Regions from separate parts of the Streptomyces sp. NPDC090499 genome, predicted to be linked through region 2. Evidence: riboswitches for the same ligand, from Rfam matches in the RefSeq annotation. Region 2 holds a riboswitch; each other region holds the start of a gene.

Region 1 (2,258 bases), on a different contig from region 2:
AGGCCGGCGCGACGTCCGTGGTCAGCGGGCCGAGCGTATAGAACGGAGCTTCATCGCAGATCTCCTGCTGAAGGTCGATGTTCTCCTTGATCTTGTGCATCGGGACATGGCCCGGGCCTTCGATCATGGTCTGAACATGGAAACGCCTGGCGATCCGGTTGAGTTCCCCGAGCGTGCGCAACTCCGCGAACTGGGCCTCGTCGTTGGCGTCCGCGATGGAACCCGGGCGCAGCCCGTCACCCAGCGAGTACGTGACGTCGTAGGCGGCGAGGATCTCGCAGAGTTCCTCGAAGTTCTCGTACAGGAACGACTCCTTGTGGTGCGCGAGGCACCAGGCAGCCATGATCGAGCCGCCGCGCGAGACGATGCCGGTCTTGCGGTTGGCGGTGAGCGGCACATACGGCAGGCGCACGCCCGCGTGGACGGTCATGTAGTCCACGCCCTGCTCGGCCTGTTCGATCACCGTGTCCTTGTAGATCTCCCAGGTCAGTTCCTCGGCCCTGCCGTCGACCTTCTCCAGCGCCTGGTAGAGCGGCACCGTGCCGATGGGGACGGGGGAGTTGCGCAGCACCCACTCGCGGGTGGTGTGGATGTTGCGGCCGGTGGAGAGGTCCATGACCGTGTCGGCGCCCCAGCGGGTCGCCCAGGTCATCTTCTCGACCTCCTCCTCGATGGAGGAGGTCACCGCGGAGTTGCCGATGTTGGCGTTGACCTTCACCAGGAACCGCTTGCCGATGATCATCGGCTCGATCTCCGGGTGGTTGACGTTGGCGGGCAGTACGGCCCTGCCCGCCGCGATCTCCTCGCGGACCACCTCGGGAGCGACGTTCTCGCGGATGGCCACATACTCCATCTCCGGGGTGATCTCGCCCCGGCGGGCGTAGGCGAGTTGCGTCACCGCCTCGCCTCCCCGGCTGCGGCGCGGCTGGCGCGGGCGGCCCGGGAAGACCGCGTCCAGGTTGCGCAGACCCCCTCGCGGCGAGGTGTGCTTGATCCCGTCGTCCTCGGGACGGACTGGCCGGCCCGCGTACTCCTCGGTGTCGCCGCGGGCGACGATCCAGTTCTCCCGCAGTGGCGGCAGACCCCTGCGGACGTCGGTCTCGACGAGCGGATCGGTGTACGGGCCCGAGGTGTCGTAGAGCGTGACCGACTGCCCGTTGGTGAGATGCACCTGACGGACCGGCACCCGCAGGTCGGGGCGGGAGCCCTCGACATACCCCTTGTGCCAGCCGATGGACTTCCCGGCCTCCGGGGACGTTTCACCCGCAATGGGCTGTTCGTCCTGGCTGAAGGCAGGCGTGCGTGCGTCCTTGTTGGTCATGAGACCTACTCCCTACGCCGGCATTACCCGGTAACAGGTTCGGCGGTCGACGCAGCGGCTTCCGTCGGGCGGCGTTCCATGTGAAACATCACTCGTTCCACGTGAAACATCGCGAATACGGAGGTCAGCGCCCTCTCAGCCCGGTGCTCCGAGCTCCCGCGTGTGCAAAGGTGCCTCCACGCTAGCGTCAATTCGGGCGCGGTGAACAGAGGGCCCCTACCGTTCTTGCGATGATCGGGCGGTGACCTCGACACAGCAGCACCCCTATCCGCCCCCCGACCCGCGGCGCGGCAACGGCGCCCCGCAGGGTGGCGGACCCGGCCACGGGGGCCTTGGTGCCGGTGACGGACACATCCACGGGCAGGGCGAGCAGTACGACCGCGGGCAGCCCCTCGGCAACGCCCACCATCACGACAACGGCCATGCCCACGGCCACGGCGAGGCCCAGCACCGCTCGTCCCACGGCCAGGCTGACGGCCATTCGCCCGCGTCCGGCCCCGACCAGGGCGGCTCCGGGTCAGATGGCGGTCACGGCCACTCGCACGGGCACAGTCACAGCCACGGTCCCGCCGCACCGGTCTCCAAGCACCTGCGGAAGGTCATCGCGGCGATCCTCATCCCCTTCACCGCCGCGGTCGTGGTCGGCCTGGTGGTGCTGTGGCCCGGCGGCGCCCCGCCGCACGAGCGCACGGGTGTCGGCTTCGACCGCCAGACGCAGGCGGCGACGGTCACCAAGGTCGTCTCGGTCAGCTGCAAGTCGGTCAACGCCTCCGGGGGCGGCTCGACCGGCGACGCCTCGACCTCCGACGGCACCTCCTCGACGGAGGAGGGCGGCACCTGCAAGAAGGCCACGGTCCGGGTCGACACCGGCAAGGACAAGGGCCGTACCTTCACCGAGATCGTGCAGCCCGACCAGTCGCGGCAGTTGCACGAGGGC
Region 2 (2,258 bases):
GGCGGGCAGCCGCGAGCCGTCGTCGAGCAGCACCGCGCCGGGCTCGACGCCCGCCACGCGCGCGTGCGTGCGCAGGTCGGTGCCGCTGTCCGCGTACCAGGCGGCCATCGGCGCGGCGACCTCCGCGGGGAGCGCTCCGGCGAGCGGCCGGTCGGCGGCCTCGACCACGGTGACCGCGCAGCCCGCCTCGCGGGCCGCGGTGGCGAACTCGGCGCCGATCCAGCCCGCGCCGACGACCACGATGTCGTGCTGCCGGGCGAGCACGGGCCGCAGCCGCTCGGCGTCGTCCAGGGTGCGCAGCAGATGGACGCCGGGCACGCCCTCGGTGCCGGGCAGCGTGACCGGCTCGGCACCGGTGGCGAGGACCAGGACGTCGTACGGCACCGGTCCCGCCTCGGTGTCGAGCTCGTGGTCGGCGGTGCGCACGCCCAGCGCCTCGCGGCCCAGCGCCAGCTCGATGCCGAGCGCCTCGAAGTCGACCTCGAAGGCGGAGCCCTCCGACTTGCCGAGCAGCACGGCCTTGGAGAGCGGCGGCCGGTCGTACGGCTGGTGCGGTTCGGCGCCGATCAGTGTGATGGTCCCGGCGAACCCCTGCTCGCGCAGGGCGACCGCGGTCTGCACCCCGGCCATCCCCGCGCCCACGACGACCACGCGCCGCGTCTGTGACGTGCTCCGTCGCTGCGTCTGCTCGCTCACGTGATCACCATAGACAAGAACGATAGACAACTGACAAAGAGTCAGTCAGGGGTCGTGGCGAGTGACCTGTTCCACAGCACGGCCCGCAGCGCGGTCCGGGGCCGTCTTACGGGGGCGGAGCCCCGCGGGCTAGGGTGGCGGGGAAGCACACGCGGGAGCCCGGACGCACCGGGCTGAGAGGGAGGCTGGCGGCCTCCGACCGTACGAACCTGATCCGGGTCATGCCGGCGAAGGGAGGGGCTGGACGCCCATGTCCTCACATACGTCCGACGTCCTCGTCATCGGGGGCGGCATCATCGGCCTGGTCACGGCCTGGCGGGCGGCCCGGCGCGGGCTCGCCGTCGCCGTGGCCGACCCCGAACCCGGCGGCGGGGCCGCGCAGGTCGCGGCCGGGATGCTGGCCGCGGTCACCGAGCTGCACTACGGCGAGCAGACCCTGCTGGGGCTCAACCTGGCCTCCGCCCGCCGCTATCCCGCCTTCGCCGCCGAGCTGACCGAGTTCACCGGCCACGATCTCGGCTACCGGCGCTGCGGCACCCTCGCGGTCGCGCTGGACGCCGACGACCGCGCCCACCTGCGCGAGCTGCACGCCCTCCAGCAGCAGTCGGGGCTGGAGTCCGAGTGGCTGTCCGGGCGGGAGTGCCGACGCCTGGAGCCGATGCTCGCGCCGGGCGTGCGCGGCGGGCTGCGGGTGGACGGCGACCACCAGATCGACCCGCGCCGGCTGGCGGCCGCGCTGGTGGCCGCGTGCGAACGGTCCGGGGTGGTGTTCCACCGCGACTGGGCCGAGCGCCTGGAGGTGGTGCGGGAGCGGGCGGCCGGTGTCCGCACCCGCGCGGGCGATGCCCTGACCGCCGGGCAGGTGGTGCTCGCGGGCGGCAGCCTGAGCGGGCGGCTGGCGGGCGTGCCCGACGACGTGCTGCCGCCGGTGCGGCCGGTGAAGGGGCAGGTGCTGCGGCTGACCGTGCCCGCCCGGTACGCGCCGTTCCTCAGCCGGACCGTACGGGCCGTGGTGCGCGGCGGGAACGTGTACCTGGTGCCCCGGGAGAACGGCGAGCTGGTCGTCGGCGCCACCAGCGAGGAGCTGGGCTGGGACACCACGGTCACCGCGGGCGGCGTGTACGAGCTGCTGCGCGACGCGCACGAGCTGGTGCCCGGGATCACCGAGCTGCCTCTGACCGAGACCCGGGCCGGACTGCGTCCCGGCTCCCCCGACAACGCGCCGCTGCTCGGGCCGACCCGCCTCGACGGACTGCTGCTGGCCACCGGGCACTACCGCAACGGGGTACTGCTCACGCCGGTCACCGGAGACGTCATGGCGGAGCTGCTGACCGGCGGCGAGCTGCCGGCGGAGGCCCGTCCCTTCACGCCGAGGCGCTTCGACCCCGTTCCCCGCGTACTTGTGGAGCAGACCGCATGAACCTCTCCGTCACCATCTCCATCTCCGTCAACGGGGAGCGCCGGGAGATCGCCCCGGGCACCGCTCTCGACTCGCTCGTACGGTCCCTCACCGCCGCGCCCTCCGGGGTGGCCGCGGCCGTCAACGAGACCGTCGTACCGCG
Region 3 (2,258 bases), on a different contig from region 2:
CCGTCGACCTTCAGCCCGCGGGTGACGATCGCCGCGACCGGCCAGGCGAAGAAGACGCCGAAGAACGCGACCGGCCCGAGCATCAGCCCGAGCCGCGCCGCACTCCCACGCCCGCTCCCGGCCGCTACTTCAGTACGAGTGACGTCCACGTCTTGACCCACTGGTCACGGTTGGCGGCGATCTTGTCGGGCGCCATGGTCTCGGGGTCCTGGGCGGCGGGCCCGTACTTGGTGAACTCGGCGGGCACGCTCGCGCCCTTCACCACCGGGTACACGAACATGTTCAGCGGCATGTCCTCCTGGAACTCCTTGGAGACCAGGAAGTCGATGAGCGCCTTGCCGCCCTTGGTGTTCCCCGCGTTGCTCAGCAGCCCCGCGAACTCGATCTGCCGGAAGCAGGTGCCGGTCGCGACCCCGGTGGGCGCGGTGCTCGGCTTCGGGTCGGCGTAGATGACCTCGGCGGGCGGCGAGGAGGCGTACGACACGACGAGCGGCCGGTCGCCCCCGGCCTTCCTGCCGCCTGCCGAGCCGGAGAACTCCTCGTTGTACGCCTGCTCCCAGCCGTCGACGACCTTGACGCCGTTGGCCTTGAGCTGCTTCCAGTAGCCCTGCCACCCTCCCCCGCTCTCGGCTTCGCTCGAGCGGGAGGTGCCACCATCCCCGTACTGAGCCGCACTCCCGAGCAGGAATCCCAGCCCCGGCGACGACGTGGACGCGTTCTCGGTGACGAGGAGGTTCTTGTACTGCGGCTTGACGAGGTCGGCGTAGGACGTCGGCGGGGTCAGCTTGTGCTTGCTGAAGTACGCCTTGTCGTAGTTGACGCAGATGTCGCCGTAGTCGATGGGCGTGACCCGGTGCTTGGCCGCGTCGAGCTGGTAGTCCGTGCCGACCGTGCCGAGCCCCTTCGCCTCGTACGGCTGGAAGAGGCCGTTGTCGAGAGCCCGGGAGAGCAGGGTGTTGTCGACGCCGAAGAAGACGTCGCCCTGCGGGTTGTCCTTGGTCAGGATCGCCTTGTTGACGGCCTGCCCGGCGTCGCCGTCCTTGAGGACCCTGACCTTGTAGCCGGACTGCTTCTCGAAGTCCTGGAGCACGTTCTTGGAGACGGCCCACGAGTCGTGGCTGACCAGGGTGACGGTCTTGGAGTCGGCCTCGGAACCCGACGACGACGAACACGCGGACAGCGTGACGAGGCCGAGCCCTACGGCCGCGGCCAAGAAGGTCCTTGTGTGCACTGGTGTTTTCCTCCTGGGGTTGACCAGGAAGAGACGCGGCCCTGCCCGCGGTGTGCGGGCAGGGCGCAACAGCTTGAGTGATGACCGAACTTCCTACCCAGAATGACCTGGGCGAGGTTCAGAGGGTCTGCGGCCCGGTTGCCGCACTCTCAGCGCTGTGGCGCTCCCCTGTCGGAATATGAAGATGTACCTACGGTCCTCAGATTACCGCTCGGTGGCCGCGAGCTGACCACAGGCTCCGTCGATCTCCTGACCACGGGTGTCCCGGACCGTCACCGGCACGCCGTGCGCCTCGATCGCCTCGACGAACGCCTTCTCGTCCTCCGGCCGCGACGCGGTCCACTTCGAACCCGGCGTCGGGTTCAGCGGGATGAGGTTGACGTGCACGGGCTTGCCCTTGAGCAGCCGCCCGAGCCGGTCGCCTCGCCAGGCCTGGTCGTTGATGTCGCGGATGAGCGCGTACTCGATGCTGAGCCGCCGCCCGCTCTTCTCGACGTACTCGAACCCGGCGTCGAGGACCTCGCGCACCTTCCACCGCGTGTTCACGGGGACGAGGGTGTCGCGCAGTTCGTCGTCGGGGGCGTGCAGCGAGATCGCCAGCCGGCACTTGAAGCCCTCGTCGGCGAACCGGTGGATGGCCGGGACCAGCCCGACGGTCGAGACGGTGATCCCGCGCTGCGAGAGCCCGAGTCCGTCCGGGGCGGGGTCGGTGAGCGCCCGGATCGCCCCGACCACCCGCTTGTAGTTGGCGAGCGGCTCGCCCATCCCCATGAAGACGATGTTGGAGAGCCGCGCGGGCCCGCCGGGCACCTCCCCGTCCCGGAGCGCCCGCATCCCGTCGACGATCTGGTGCACGATCTCCGCGGTGGACAGGTTCCGGTCCAGCCCCGCCTGCCCGGTCGCACAGAACGGGCAGTTCATCCCGCACCCGGCCTGCGAACTGATGCACATGGTCACCCGGTCCGGGTACCGCATCAGCACCGACTCGACGAGCGTGCCGTCGAACAGCCGCCACAGCGTCTTGCGG

What was found. A riboswitch is a leader RNA that binds a small molecule or an ion and turns the genes downstream of it on or off. The one in region 2 is predicted to bind thiamine pyrophosphate.
Region 1: it holds a riboswitch for thiamine pyrophosphate, as region 2 does, so the genes downstream of both, thiC (phosphomethylpyrimidine synthase ThiC) here and thiO (glycine oxidase ThiO) in region 2, are expected to answer to the same signal.
Region 3: it holds a riboswitch for thiamine pyrophosphate, as region 2 does, so the genes downstream of both, ACIQVL_RS32800 (thiamine ABC transporter substrate binding subunit) here and thiO (glycine oxidase ThiO) in region 2, are expected to answer to the same signal.

The regions. Positions count from the first base shown of each region.
Region 1 is NZ_JBIVXP010000004.1:161,443-163,700, forward strand. It holds gene thiC (phosphomethylpyrimidine synthase ThiC) at 1-1,321, opposite strand, end outside; TPP riboswitch at 1,314-1,491, opposite strand; gene ACIQVL_RS16425 (YibE/F family protein) at 1,563-2,258, shown strand, end outside.
Region 2 is NZ_JBIVXP010000001.1:417,095-419,352, forward strand. It holds gene ACIQVL_RS01905 (NAD(P)/FAD-dependent oxidoreductase) at 1-696, opposite strand, end outside; TPP riboswitch at 838-949, shown strand; gene thiO (glycine oxidase ThiO) at 947-2,116, shown strand; gene thiS (sulfur carrier protein ThiS) at 2,113-2,258, shown strand, end outside.
Region 3 is NZ_JBIVXP010000010.1:251,518-253,775, reverse strand. It holds gene ACIQVL_RS32805 (ABC transporter permease) at 1-83, opposite strand, end outside; gene ACIQVL_RS32800 (thiamine ABC transporter substrate binding subunit) at 125-1,231, opposite strand; TPP riboswitch at 1,304-1,411, opposite strand; gene rlmN (23S rRNA (adenine(2503)-C(2))-methyltransferase RlmN) at 1,436-2,258, opposite strand, start outside.